DNA from 3 places in the Enterococcus sp. AZ170 genome. Region 2 is predicted to be linked to each of the others. Evidence: a T-box and tRNA genes for the amino acid it is inferred to sense, from the RefSeq annotation. Region 2 holds a T-box; the other regions hold tRNA genes.
What was found. The T-box of region 2 lies ahead of IGJ55_RS13215 (valine--tRNA ligase). A T-box ahead of a tRNA ligase gene usually reads a tRNA of that ligase, here a tRNA-Val.
Positions count from the first base shown of each region.

Region 1: it encodes a tRNA-Val, which carries the amino acid that the T-box ahead of IGJ55_RS13215 (valine--tRNA ligase) is inferred to sense. The anticodon was not compared.
Region 3: it encodes a tRNA-Val, which carries the amino acid that the T-box ahead of IGJ55_RS13215 (valine--tRNA ligase) is inferred to sense. The anticodon was not compared.

Region 1 is NZ_CP172947.1:1,475,592-1,480,212, reverse strand. Features, by position in the region: gene IGJ55_RS07175 (sigma 54-interacting transcriptional regulator) at 1-110, shown strand, start outside; gene IGJ55_RS07170 (transposase) at 356-1,261, shown strand; tRNA gene IGJ55_RS07165 (tRNA-Leu) at 1,481-1,564, opposite strand; tRNA gene IGJ55_RS07160 (tRNA-Cys) at 1,581-1,651, opposite strand; tRNA gene IGJ55_RS07155 (tRNA-Gln) at 1,687-1,758, opposite strand; tRNA gene IGJ55_RS07150 (tRNA-His) at 1,773-1,845, opposite strand; tRNA gene IGJ55_RS07145 (tRNA-His) at 1,878-1,950, opposite strand; tRNA gene IGJ55_RS07140 (tRNA-Trp) at 1,964-2,034, opposite strand; tRNA gene IGJ55_RS07135 (tRNA-Tyr) at 2,045-2,125, opposite strand; tRNA gene IGJ55_RS07130 (tRNA-Phe) at 2,129-2,201, opposite strand; tRNA gene IGJ55_RS07125 (tRNA-Asp) at 2,215-2,288, opposite strand; tRNA gene IGJ55_RS07120 (tRNA-Val) at 2,298-2,370, opposite strand; tRNA gene IGJ55_RS07115 (tRNA-Glu) at 2,383-2,454, opposite strand; tRNA gene IGJ55_RS07110 (tRNA-Ser) at 2,470-2,558, opposite strand; tRNA gene IGJ55_RS07105 (tRNA-Asn) at 2,606-2,679, opposite strand; rRNA gene rrf (5S ribosomal RNA) at 2,687-2,802, opposite strand; rRNA gene IGJ55_RS07095 (23S ribosomal RNA) at 2,900-4,621, opposite strand, start outside.
Region 2 is NZ_CP172947.1:2,732,396-2,737,016, reverse strand. Features, by position in the region: gene IGJ55_RS13225 (redox-sensing transcriptional repressor Rex) at 20-673, shown strand; gene tpx (thiol peroxidase) at 897-1,388, shown strand; T-box leader at 1,433-1,652, shown strand; gene IGJ55_RS13215 (valine--tRNA ligase) at 1,803-4,448, shown strand; gene IGJ55_RS13210 (BspA family leucine-rich repeat surface protein) at 4,518-4,621, opposite strand, start outside.
Region 3 is NZ_CP172947.1:505,999-510,619, reverse strand. Features, by position in the region: tRNA gene IGJ55_RS02495 (tRNA-Asp) at 2-75, opposite strand; tRNA gene IGJ55_RS02490 (tRNA-Met) at 126-199, opposite strand; tRNA gene IGJ55_RS02485 (tRNA-Ser) at 327-416, opposite strand; tRNA gene IGJ55_RS02480 (tRNA-Glu) at 434-505, opposite strand; tRNA gene IGJ55_RS02475 (tRNA-Ser) at 515-602, opposite strand; tRNA gene IGJ55_RS02470 (tRNA-Ile) at 621-694, opposite strand; tRNA gene IGJ55_RS02465 (tRNA-Gly) at 699-769, opposite strand; tRNA gene IGJ55_RS02460 (tRNA-Asp) at 782-855, opposite strand; tRNA gene IGJ55_RS02455 (tRNA-Met) at 906-979, opposite strand; tRNA gene IGJ55_RS02450 (tRNA-Ser) at 1,107-1,196, opposite strand; tRNA gene IGJ55_RS02445 (tRNA-Ile) at 1,222-1,295, opposite strand; tRNA gene IGJ55_RS02440 (tRNA-Met) at 1,314-1,387, opposite strand; tRNA gene IGJ55_RS02435 (tRNA-Ala) at 1,409-1,481, opposite strand; tRNA gene IGJ55_RS02430 (tRNA-Pro) at 1,492-1,565, opposite strand; tRNA gene IGJ55_RS02425 (tRNA-Arg) at 1,576-1,649, opposite strand; tRNA gene IGJ55_RS02420 (tRNA-Leu) at 1,748-1,833, opposite strand; tRNA gene IGJ55_RS02415 (tRNA-Gly) at 1,848-1,919, opposite strand; tRNA gene IGJ55_RS02410 (tRNA-Thr) at 1,928-2,000, opposite strand; tRNA gene IGJ55_RS02405 (tRNA-Leu) at 2,034-2,115, opposite strand; tRNA gene IGJ55_RS02400 (tRNA-Lys) at 2,128-2,200, opposite strand; tRNA gene IGJ55_RS02395 (tRNA-Val) at 2,207-2,279, opposite strand; rRNA gene rrf (5S ribosomal RNA) at 2,294-2,409, opposite strand; rRNA gene IGJ55_RS02385 (23S ribosomal RNA) at 2,507-4,621, opposite strand, start outside.

The DNA of each region.
Region 1 (4,621 bases), 1.3 Mb from region 2:
CCAGTGTTCGAAAAAATAGTCAATTTTTAGAAACATACTATGCCATTGTAATTCCAGAAGATGAAATCTTTTATATTACCGCATTTTTTATGAATGAATCTTTATTTTAAAACTAAAAAAAGTGAAAAATCATTTTCTTCTGATTTCCCACTTTTTTAGTTTATAAAAGAATGAGTTGATCAACTATTTTCAACTGAATAGAAAAAGAAAAAAGACAATTTGATATTTCGGCTCTATACTTTCTGATGTTGGTGAGAAATCACCGGCATCTTTTTTAATGCAAAATAATAGAAAAGACACCCTGATATCCTTTAGAATTAAGTCGTCTAAAACCATTCAAAAAGGAGAAATCAAGATGTCCTATACAAATCTTATCAAAGAAACCTTAGATATTCTAGACTTAAACATCACTTTTAATGAAATTTGCTTAAAAAATGAATCGATCAAAGGAAGAATTTGTCAGGTCTTCTCTGGTACGCTCGATTATGCTGCTCATGTTTGTCCTCACTATGAGGGAGAAGAAAAGGAGGCGATTATCCGTTGGGGCTTTACAAGCTGTCTGATTTTATTGAATGATGTTTCGGAGTATCAAACTCATTTACGCTTGAAGAAACGCCGTTTCTTCTGTCAATCCTGCAATCGATCGTTCGTTGCTAAAACGAGTCTTGTTGAAAAACATTGTTCGATTTCAACTAAAGTGAAGTTATCCATTGCCGATCTGCTCAGAAAAACCACTTCTATGAGTGAAATTGCGCGTCAAAAGAAGGTCTCAGTTTCCTCTATGAGTGAAATTGCGCGTCAAAAGAAGGTCTCAGTTTCCTCTGTTTACCGTGTCTTGAAACGATTTTATGAACCTAAAAAAATCAATCGACTCACCTTCCGCACTTATTTAACTGAAACAAAAGTCGTGGATCGATTACTTGCGTATGATGACGAATTGAAAAGTGGCTACACCTGTTATCAGGACTTTCTTTATGCCGTACAGACAAGAGATTTTGCTCGGTTTTGTGCACTATTAGACGAAGATTTTTGTCGTCTTCCTACCTATTATCAAACGACTATTGGTACTTTTAAGAAGTACAAAAATGAAATTAAAAATGCGCTAGAATTGCCTTATTCTAATGGACCATTGGAATGTTTAAACAACCATATTAAAGTGTTGAAGAGAAATGCTTATGGGTTTCGTAATTTTTACAATTTTAAGTTGAGAATTTCTTTATGTTTTGGCACTATTCTTTTTCAAGAAAATAGAAAAACCTAGAGGAAATTTCCTCTAGGAATCATATTAATCGATTTAATTCTTTAGATTTTCTTCACCAACATTAGTTGACAAAGAGCCAAAAAACCTAGAGGAAAGTTCCTCTAGGGATCATACTAATCGATTTAATTCTTTGGTTTTTCTTTACCAACATTAGTTGACAAAGAGCCGATATTTCATAATTTCATAAAAAAAACTACGATGATCATCGTAGTTTTTTTATACCGGCGGCCGGGGTCGAACCGGCACGCCCTCGCGGGCACTGGATTTTGAGTCCAGCGCGTCTGCCAATTCCGCCACGCCGGCATGAAATAATTTTGCAAGGCGGTAACCGGATTTGAACCGGTGATGAAGGTTTTGCAGACCTCTGCCTTACCACTTGGCTATACCGCCATATTTAACTATAAAACAATCTCTAAAAGAGAAAACTGGGGTAGCTGGATTCGAACCAACGCATGACAGGATCAAAACCTGTTGCCTTACCGCTTGGCTATACCCCAAAATTAGAACTAAGGGCGACTGATGGGAATCGAACCCACGCGTGGCGGAACCACAATCCGCTGTGTTAACCACTTCACCACAATCGCCATAAAACATATAATAAAAATTAAAAGCTAAGGGCGACTGATGGGGATCGAACCCACGCATGGCGGAACCACAATCCGCTGTGTTAACCACTTCACCACAATCGCCATAAACTATTAACAGGGATAGTAGGAATCGAACCCACAATGACGGTTTTGGAGACCGTAGTTATACCGTTTAACTATATCCCTACTAAGATAATGGAGGAAAGTGGATTCGAACCACTGAACCCTAAGGAACGGATTTACAGTCCGTCGCGTTTAGCCACTTCGCTATTCCTCCAAATGGCGCAAGACAGAATCGAACTGCCGACACACGGAGCTTCAATCCGTTGCTCTACCAACTGAGCTACTGCGCCAAAAAATGTAAAACGGTCTGGACGGGACTCGAACCCGCGACCTCCTGCGTGACAGGCAGGCATTCTAACCAGCTGAACTACCAAACCGTAATTTAATGGAGGTTGACGGGATCGAACCGCCGACCCCCTGCTTGTAAGGCAGGTGCTCTCCCAGCTGAGCTAAACCTCCAAAAAATATAAATGACCCGTACGGGAATCGAACCCGTGATACCGCCGTGAAAGGGCGGTGTCTTAACCGCTTGACCAACGGGCCAATAAAAACTTAATACGGAGAGTAAGGGATTCGAACCCTTGAGACAGCGTTAACCGTCTACATGATTTCCAATCATGCTCCTTCGGCCACTCGGACAACTCTCCAGAGTTAAAGGAAGCAAAGTATTACTCATAAGTCCTATATTAAGGAACTCCGGCAGTAGGACTCGAACCTACGACATCATGATTAACAGTCATGCGCTACTACCAACTGAGCTATGCCGGAATAATTAGCGTGGCGACGTCCTACTCTCACAAAGGGAAACCCTTCACTACAATCGGCGCTAAGAAGCTTAACTTCTGTGTTCGGCATGGGAACAGGTGTATCCTTCTCGCTATCGCCACCACACTGGGTGTTGTTGCTATTTAGTTGAGTGATTATTCACTCAAAACTGGATTGAAGTAATAGAATCAAACATTCCGAAAAACTTTTTTATTTCGTTTCTTTGGTTAAGTCCTCGACCGATTAGTATTGGTCCGCTCCGTACATCACTGCACTTCCACTTCCAACCTATCTACCTCATCATCTCTGAGGGGTCTTACTTTCTTAAAGAAATGGGAAATCTCATCTTGAGGTGGGCTTCACACTTAGATGCTTTCAGCGTTTATCCCTTCCCTACATAGCTACCCAGCAATGCCCTTGGCAGAACAACTGGTACACCAGCGGTAAGTCCATCCCGGTCCTCTCGTACTAAGGACAGCTCCTCTCAAATTTCCAACGCCCGCGACGGATAGGGACCGAACTGTCTCACGACGTTCTGAACCCAGCTCGCGTGCCGCTTTAATGGGCGAACAGCCCAACCCTTGGGACCGACTACAGCCCCAGGATGCGACGAGCCGACATCGAGGTGCCAAACCTCCCCGTCGATGTGGACTCTTGGGGGAGATAAGCCTGTTATCCCCAGGGTAGCTTTTATCCGTTGAGCGATGGCCCTTCCATGCGGAACCACCGGATCACTAAGCCCGACTTTCGTCCCTGCTCGACTTGTAAGTCTCGCAGTCAAGCTCCCTTCTGCCTTTACACTCTGCGAATGATTTCCAACCATTCTGAGGGAACCTTTGGGCGCCTCCGTTACTCTTTAGGAGGCGACCGCCCCAGTCAAACTGCCCACCTGACACTGTCTCCCACCACGATAAGTGGTGCGGGTTAGAGGGTTCATAACACAAGGGTAGTATCCCACCAGCGCCTCCACCGAAACTAGCGTTCCGGGTTCATCGGCTCCTACCTATCCTGTACATGTGGTACAAACACTCAATATCAAGCTACAGTAAAGCTCCATGGGGTCTTTCCGTCCTGTCGCGGGTAACCTGCATCTTCACAGGTACTAAAATTTCACCGAGTCTCTCGTTGAGACAGTGCCCAAATCGTTACGCCTTTCGTGCGGGTCGGAACTTACCCGACAAGGAATTTCGCTACCTTAGGACCGTTATAGTTACGGCCGCCGTTTACTGGGGCTTCAATTCTGAGCTTCGCCGAAGCTAACCCATCCTCTTAACCTTCCAGCACCGGGCAGGCGTCAGCCCCTATACTTCATCTTTCGATTTTGCAGAGACCTGTGTTTTTGATAAACAGTCGCTTGGGCCTATTCACTGCGGCTGACCGAAGTCAGCACCCCTTCTCCCGAAGTTACGGGGTCATTTTGCCGAGTTCCTTAACGAGAGTTCGCTCGCTCACCTTAGGATACTCTCCTCGACTACCTGTGTCGGTTTACGGTACGGGCAGTTGTTTTCTCACTAGAAGCTTTTCTTGACAGTGTGACATCAGGAACTTCGGTACTATTATTTCCCTCCCCATCACAGCTTGTCCGTACAGAGTAAAGCATTTGACTCTACTCAAGACTTACTGCTTGGACATGCACTTCCAGTCGCATGCATTCCTTAGCCTCCTGCGTCCCTCCATTGCTCAAACAAAAACAACTGGTACAGGAATATCAACCTGTTGTCCATCGCCTACGCCTTTCGGCCTTGGCTTAGGTCCCGACTAACCCTGGGCGGACGAGCCTTCCCCAGGAAACCTTAGTCATACGGTGGACGGGATTCTCACCCGTCTTTCGCTACTCATACCGGCATTCTCACTTCTAAGCGCTCCACTAGTCCTCACGATCTAGCTTCGACGCCCTTAGAACGCTCTCCTACCATCACACCAGAGGTGTGATCCACAGCTTCGG
Region 2 (4,621 bases):
GTAACAAGGAGGTCGGGAAATGAAAGAATTACATAAAGAAAAAACAATACCAAAAGCAACTGCTAAACGTTTGCCGTTGTATCTACGCTATCTAAAAATGCTAGGTGATTCTGGTGTGACTCGAATCAAATCTAAAGAATTCAGTGATGTGATTCAAGTCCCATCTGCTACGATCCGTCGTGATTTTTCGCATTTAGGGGAGCTAGGCCGAAGTGGTTATGGTTATGATGTCCCTTATTTGATTGAAGTGTTCAGTCATATTTTAAATACACAAGAAGAGAAACGGATTGCTTTGATTGGTTGTGGTAATTTAGGGAAAGCGCTGATAAAAAATAATTTTAGGCGCAATGAAAATTTAAATATTGTTTGTGCCTTTGATACAGAAGCAGAATTAATTGGCTTATCGGTCGATGATATCGTTATTCAGCCAATGGAAAAATTAGAAGATGAGATCAAACGAACAGGTGTAACAGTTGCGATATCAACTGTACCAAGTCAATTTGCACAAGAAGCAATCGATAAAATTGTTGATGCGGGTATTACAGCAATCTTAAATTTTGCACCTGACCGTGTGACAGTTCCACATAACGTGAATGTACAATACATTGATTTAACAACAGAACTACAGACATTGATTTATTTTGATGAGACTTTTTCTAGTAAAAAAGCTTAGAAGGCAAGAACTTTGTCATCTGGCCCTCCTTCCTCTATACTAAATAGAGAGCAGTAATTGTCATTTGTTGAGCTCTTGAAACTTAAATATCTAGCTTTATGAGTCTGTATCTCGGAAAAAAGATAAAATATGAATGTGACAAAGAATGTCACAGCCGAATTTTCCTATGTTTCTTCGATGATAAGTGACGTATTCAGTTTTTAAATTAGAGGAGGAAAAAATAATGAACGTAACAAAAAAAGGCGAAGTAGTAGAAATCATTGGTGTTCAACCTGAGGTAGGGACTAAGGCCCCAGCGTTTTCACTAAAAAATTTAAACGATGAAATTGTAAACTTGTCAGATTTCACTGGTACGCCAGTTTTGATCAGCGTTGTACCAGATATTGATACTAGAATCTGTTCATTACAAACGAAACGTTTCAATCAAGAAGCAGCGACTGTTGCTGGCGTTAAATTTATCACGATATCAAATAATACAAAAGACGAACAAGCGAATTGGTGTGCAGCTGAAGGTGTAGATATGGAAATTTTACACGATACAGATGGAACCTTTGGGAATGCCTATGGTTTATTTATTCCGGCAATGGGACGTTTAGCTCGAGGTATTTTTGTGATCGATAAAGAGGGCAAAATCACTTATGAAGCAATTTCCACTGAAATTTCGGAAGAGCCAGATTATGATAAAGCGTTAGAACAAGCCAAAGCAGCTCGTTGATTTTTTTCAAATTGACTTATATTCCTATTCAATGTTAAAATAAACCAAAGACCATGATCAAGAGGAGTACGACTGGCATCGTTATAGAGAGAAAATCACTTGGTGGAAGATTTTCACATAACCAGTAAGAAGGTAGCTTGGGAGTCAATGATTTGAATGGAGTAGAATGATTCGAGTAGTGATCGTTACCTCACGAATGAAGCGGTGTCTGGATCGTCAGACACAATTTAGGTGGTACCGCGTACAGAAGTTTACGCCCTAAAATACGAAAGTATTTTAGGGCTTTTTACATGTTCATCACAGATTGTGAAGCAATCTGATGTTGAACAGTACAAGGCGACTAATAAGAAACGTTGTCACCTTAGTTTGTCGTTTCACCATTCATTTAAATTAAAACTGAAAGAAGGAATCTACATGACAGAAGAAAAAAATCTGCCAACTAAATACCAACCCACAGCAGTAGAACAGGGCCGTTATCAAAAATGGCTAGATCAAGATCTATTCAAACCAAATGGCAACAAAGATGCAAAACCCTATTCGATCGTGATTCCGCCGCCAAATGTTACGGGAAAACTTCATTTAGGTCATGCTTGGGATACAACCTTACAAGATATGATCATCCGCCAAAAAAGAATGCAAGGCTTTGATACTTTATGGTTGCCAGGAATGGATCACGCAGGTATCGCAACCCAAGCAAAAGTTGAAGAAAAATTAGCTGAACAAGATATTTCTCGTTACGATTTAGGCCGTGAAAAATTTGTTGAGCAAGTTTGGGATTGGAAAGAAGAATATGCTTCTCATATCCGTGAACAATGGGCAAAAATGGGCTTATCACTAGATTATAGCCGTGAACGTTTTACTTTAGATGACGGATTATCTCAAGCTGTTCGTAAAGTCTTCGTTTCTTTATACGAAAAAGACCTGATTTACCGTGGGGAATACATCATCAACTGGGACCCAAAAGCCAAAACAGCCTTATCTGATATCGAAGTTATCCACAAAGATATCGAAGGGGCCTTTTATCATATGAGTTATCCACTGACTGACGGAACAGGCGTTGTGGAAATCGCAACAACACGTCCTGAAACAATGTTAGGCGATACAGCGATTGCTATTCATCCAGATGATGAGCGTTATCAAGCCTTGATCGGAAAAACAGTCACATTGCCATTAGTAGACAAAGAAATCCCGATTATTGCGGATGAGTATGTAGATATGGAATTTGGAACAGGTGTCGTAAAAATCACGCCAGCCCATGATCCAAATGACTTTGAAGTGGGCAATCGTCATGATTTACCTCGTGTAAATGTGATGAATGAAGATGGTTCTATGAATGATTTAGCAGGTAAATATGCAGGAATGGATCGTTTCGCTGCACGTAAATTGATCGTGTCTGATCTAAAGGAAATGGGTCGCCTCATTAAAATCGAAACAATGAATCACAGTGTCGGTCATTCAGAACGTACCGGCGTTGTCGTTGAACCTCGTTTATCCACACAATGGTTTGTTAAAATGGCACCACTTGCTGAAAAAGCAATCAAAAATCAAGACACAGAGGATGCGGTAGAATTTTATCCACCACGCTTTAATCAAACATTCTTGCGTTGGATGGAAAATGTCCACGACTGGGTGATCTCACGTCAATTATGGTGGGGTCATCAAATTCCTGCCTGGTATCATAAAGAAACAGGTGAAATGTACGTTGGCATGGAAGCGCCAGCCGATCCGGAAAATTGGACTCAAGATTCAGATGTATTAGATACATGGTTTAGTTCAGCTTTATGGCCATTTTCAACAATGGGTTGGCCTGATGAAGAAGCAGCTGATTATCAGCGTTATTTCCCAACTAGCACATTAGTAACAGGCTACGATATCATTTTCTTCTGGGTTAGCCGCATGATGTTCCAAAGTTTAGAATTTACAGGACAAGCACCATTTAAAAATGTCTTGATGCATGGCTTGATCCGAGCAGAAGATGGACGCAAAATGAGTAAATCGCTAGGAAACGGAATCGATCCGATGGAAGTCATCGATAAATACGGGGCAGATGCGTTGCGCTGGTTTATGTCCAATGGTTCAACACCTGGTCAAGATATGCGTTTCAGTTATGAAAAAATGGATGCCTCTTGGAACTTTATCAATAAAATCTGGAATGCCAGCCGTTTTGTGATCATGAATGTTGAAGGAATGTCTTATGATGAGATCGACTTCAGTGGTGAAAAAACCGTAGCAGATCGCTGGATTTTAACACGTCTAAATGAAACGGTTGCTCGTGTAACGGACTTGTTCGATCGTTTTGAATTTGGTGAAGCGGGTCGTCAGTTATATAACTTTATCTGGGATGATTTCTGTGACTGGTATATTGAAATGAGTAAAGAAATTCTGTACGGTGAAAATGAAGGGGCAAAACAAACAACACGTAGCATTTTAGTCTATACATTAGACCAAATTTTACGTTTACTACACCCAATCATGCCATTTGTGACGGAAGAAATTTGGGAAAACATTCCACATCAAGGTGTATCGCTAGTTGTTGTTGAGTATCCTGTCGTGCACGAAGAATTTTCAGATGAAACAGCCGCTCGTGGAATGGAAGTCTTAAAAGAAGTGATTCGCGCAGTACGTAATATTCGTGCGGAAGTGAATACCCCACTTTCTAAACCAATCACATTATTGATCAAAACAAGTGATGAGGCAGTGGATAAATTCTTGATCGACAATACCAATTATATCGAGCGTTTCTGTAATCCAGAAGAGTTGACGATTGCAAGTGATATCATTGCACCAGAACTAGCAATGTCAGCGGTTCTAACTGGAGCAGAGTTATATTTACCATTAGCAGGTTTGATCAACGTAGAAGAAGAAATTGCCCGTTTAGAGAAAGAATTAGACAAATGGACGCAAGAAGTCAAACGCGTACAAGGGAAATTAGCTAATGAACGCTTTGTTTCTAACGCACCAGATGATGTTGTAGAAGCTGAGAAAGCAAAAGAAAAAGATTATCTAGAAAAACAAGTGGTTGTGAAGGAACGAATTGCGCAACTGCGTACAGTGAATTAATTATAAAGAAGTGGATCGTTAGTCAGAAAAAAATCTGATTAACGATCCACTTTTCTTTACACTCAATTACTAGCTCGTCACCTTAACAGTAAATCGTTGAATCTCAATACCAGCATCATTCAATACAGCTAGCTCAACTTTATCTGTAGGTGAGGTAATAGCAACACCTAATA
Region 3 (4,621 bases), 1.3 Mb from region 2:
ACGGTCTGGACGGGACTCGAACCCGCGACCTCCTGCGTGACAGGCAGGCATTCTAACCAGCTGAACTACCAAACCATTCGTTATTGTGTTGCGTCACTAATAACTTTTTGCTTCTTTAAAAGCAATTGCGGGGGCAGGATTTGAACCTACGACCTTCGGGTTATGAGCCCGACGAGCTACCTGACTGCTCCACCCCGCGATAATTATAGTCTATCTTGACTATAGAAAGGTGATACTCTTGGTGATTTCTAGTAAGGTTTACTTCTCTCACTTTCTTCGCCAAGTATTGATAACCACAGTGCTTTAGCACTGATGTTTATCAACAAAGGAGGATAAGGGATTCGAACCCTTGCACGGTTTTACCCGCCTGACGGTTTTCAAGACCGTTCCCTTCAGCCGGACTTGGGTAATCCTCCGGAATAAATATAAAAAATGACCCGTACGGGAATCGAACCCGTGATACCGCCGTGAAAGGGCGGTGTCTTAACCGCTTGACCAACGGGCCGCTATGAAACGGAGAAGGAGGGATTTGAACCCTCGCGCCGGTTACCCGACCTACACCCTTAGCAGGGGCGCCTCTTCAGCCACTTGAGTACTTCCCCAAGAAAATAATTTAAAAATGGGCCTAAATGGACTCGAACCATCGACCTCACGCTTATCAGGCGTGCGCTCTAACCAGCTGAGCTATAGGCCCATAAAGCGGGTGACGAGAATCGAACTCGCGACGACAGCTTGGAAGGCTGTGGTTTTACCACTAAACTACACCCGCAAAAATTTAAAACGGTCTGGACGGGACTCGAACCCGCGACCTCCTGCGTGACAGGCAGGCATTCTAACCAGCTGAACTACCAAACCATTCGTTATTGTGTTGCGTCACTAATAACTTTTTGCTTCTTTAAAAGCAATTGCGGGGGCAGGATTTGAACCTACGACCTTCGGGTTATGAGCCCGACGAGCTACCTGACTGCTCCACCCCGCGATAATTATAGTCTATCTTGACTATAGAAAGGTGATACTCTTGGTGATTTCTAGTAAGGTTTACTTCTCTCACTTTCTTCGCCAAGTATTGATAACCACAGTGCTTTAGCACTGATGTTTATCAACAAAGGAGGATAAGGGATTCGAACCCTTGCACGGTTTTACCCGCCTGACGGTTTTCAAGACCGTTCCCTTCAGCCGGACTTGGGTAATCCTCCGGAATAAATATAAGTGTCACTACAATGGACCTTGTAGGACTCGAACCTACGACCGGACGGTTATGAGCCGTCTGCTCTAACCAACTGAGCTAAAGGTCCTTGGCTCTTAAAAAGGAATCGCGGCGAAGGGGATCGAACCCCCGACCTCCCGGGTATGAACCGGACGCTCTAGCCAGCTGAGCTACACCGCGAAAATAATAAATTGTTACTAATGGAGCCTAGCGGGATCGAACCGCTGACCTCCTGCGTGCAAAGCAGGCGCTCTCCCATCTGAGCTAAGGCCCCACAAAATGAATCGGGAAGACAGGATTCGAACCTGCGACCCCTTGGTCCCAAACCAAGTGCTCTACCAAGCTGAGCTACTTCCCGTATTTTAAAATGCACCCAAAGGGAGTCGAACCCCTAACCTCTTGATTCGTAGTCAAGCACTCTATCCAGTTGAGCTATGGGTGCTAAAACAAGGATCAAAGCCAGATGAATTCATCTACTTCGTACTTGCCAACATCTATTCTGTCAATTGTACAATTGACATTTATAGTGTTTCAAAGCAATGCCGAGGACCGGAATCGAACCGGTACGGTGATCACTCACCGCAGGATTTTAAGTCCTGTGCGTCTGCCAGTTCCGCCACCCCGGCGAAAGAACAAGCTAAGCGGAAAACGGGGTTCGAACCCGCGACCCCCACCTTGGCAAGGTGGTGCTCTACCACTGAGCTATTTCCGCAGTCTGGATGCCGGCTAAAGGATTTGAACCCTCGACCCTCTGATTACAAATCAGATGCTCTACCAACTGAGCTAAGCCGGCGTATAAGCGCCTAGTTAAAAACAAGACTAAAAATGCGGGTGAAGGGACTTGAACCCCCACGCCGTAAGGCGCTAGATCCTAAATCTAGTGCGTCTGCCAATTCCGCCACACCCGCAAAATATTCCTATGAGCCGTGCAGGGCTCGAACCTGCGACCCTCTGATTAAAAGTCAGATGCTCTACCAACTGAGCTAACGGCTCAAAAAATGGAGGTTGACGGGATCGAACCGCCGACCCCCTGCTTGTAAGGCAGGTGCTCTCCCAGCTGAGCTAAACCTCCAAGACAACACTTTAGCGTGGCGACGTCCTACTCTCACAAAGGGAAACCCTTCACTACAATCGGCGCTAAGAAGCTTAACTTCTGTGTTCGGCATGGGAACAGGTGTATCCTTCTCGCTATCGCCACCACACTGGGTGTTGTTGCTATTTAGTTGAGTGATTATTCACTCAAAACTGGATTGAAGTAATAGAATCAAACATTCCGAAAAACTTTTTTATTTCGTTTCTTTGGTTAAGTCCTCGACCGATTAGTATTGGTCCGCTCCGTACATCACTGCACTTCCACTTCCAACCTATCTACCTCATCATCTCTGAGGGGTCTTACTTTCTTAAAGAAATGGGAAATCTCATCTTGAGGTGGGCTTCACACTTAGATGCTTTCAGCGTTTATCCCTTCCCTACATAGCTACCCAGCAATGCCCTTGGCAGAACAACTGGTACACCAGCGGTAAGTCCATCCCGGTCCTCTCGTACTAAGGACAGCTCCTCTCAAATTTCCAACGCCCGCGACGGATAGGGACCGAACTGTCTCACGACGTTCTGAACCCAGCTCGCGTGCCGCTTTAATGGGCGAACAGCCCAACCCTTGGGACCGACTACAGCCCCAGGATGCGACGAGCCGACATCGAGGTGCCAAACCTCCCCGTCGATGTGGACTCTTGGGGGAGATAAGCCTGTTATCCCCAGGGTAGCTTTTATCCGTTGAGCGATGGCCCTTCCATGCGGAACCACCGGATCACTAAGCCCGACTTTCGTCCCTGCTCGACTTGTAAGTCTCGCAGTCAAGCTCCCTTCTGCCTTTACACTCTGCGAATGATTTCCAACCATTCTGAGGGAACCTTTGGGCGCCTCCGTTACTCTTTAGGAGGCGACCGCCCCAGTCAAACTGCCCACCTGACACTGTCTCCCACCACGATAAGTGGTGCGGGTTAGAGGGTTCATAACACAAGGGTAGTATCCCACCAGCGCCTCCACCGAAACTAGCGTTCCGGGTTCATCGGCTCCTACCTATCCTGTACATGTGGTACAAACACTCAATATCAAGCTACAGTAAAGCTCCATGGGGTCTTTCCGTCCTGTCGCGGGTAACCTGCATCTTCACAGGTACTAAAATTTCACCGAGTCTCTCGTTGAGACAGTGCCCAAATCGTTACGCCTTTCGTGCGGGTCGGAACTTACCCGACAAGGAATTTCGCTACCTTAGGACCGTTATAGTTACGGCCGCCGTTTACTGGGGCTTCAATTCTGAGCTTCGCCGAAGCTAACCCATCCTCTTAACCTTCCAGCACCGGGCAGGCGTCAGCCCCTATACTTCATCTTTCGATTTTGCAGAGACCTGTGTTTTTGATAAACAGTCGCTTGGGCCTATTCACTGCGGCTGACCGAAGTCAGCACCCCTTCTCCCGAAGTTACGGGGTCATTTTGCCGAGTTCCTTAACGAGAGTTCGCTCGCTCACCTTAGGATACTCTCCTCGACTACCTGTGTCGGTTTACGGTACGGGCAGTTGTTTTCTCACTAGAAGCTTTTCTTGACAGTGTGACATCAGGAACTTCGGTACTATTATTTCCCTCCCCATCACAGCTTGTCCGTACAGAGTAAAGCATTTGACTCTACTCAAGACTTACTGCTTGGACATGCACTTCCAGTCGCATGCATTCCTTAGCCTCCTGCGTCCCTCCATTGCTCAAACAAAAACAACTGGTACAGGAATATCAACCTGTTGTCCATCGCCTACGCCTTTCGGCCTCGGCTTAGGTCCCGACTAACCCTGGGCGGACGAGCCTTCCCCAGGAAACCTTAGTCATACGGTGGACGGGATTCTCACCCGTCTTTCGCTACTCATACCGGCATTCTCACTTCTAAGCGCTCCACTAGTCCTCACGATCTAGCTTCGACGCCCTTAGAACGCTCTCCTACCATCACACCAGAGGTGTGATCCACAGCTTCGGTAATATGTTTAGCCCCGGTACATTTTCGGCGCAGGGTCACTCGACTAGTGAGCTATTACGCACTCTTTAAATGGTGGCTGCTTCTGAGCCAACATCCTAGTTGTCTGTGCAACCCCACATCCTTTTCCACTTAACATATATTTTGGGACCTTAGCTGGTGGTCTGGGCTGTTTCCCTTTCGACTACGGATCTTATCACTCGCAGTCTGACTGCCGAATATGAATGAATGGCATTCGGAGTTTATCTGAATTCGGTAACCCGAGATGGGCCCCTAGTCCAAACAGTGCTCTACCTCCATCATTCTTAACTTCGACGCTAGCCCTAAAGCTATTTCGGAGAGAACCAGCTATCTCCAAGTTCGTTTGGAATTTCTCCGCTACCCACAGCTCATCC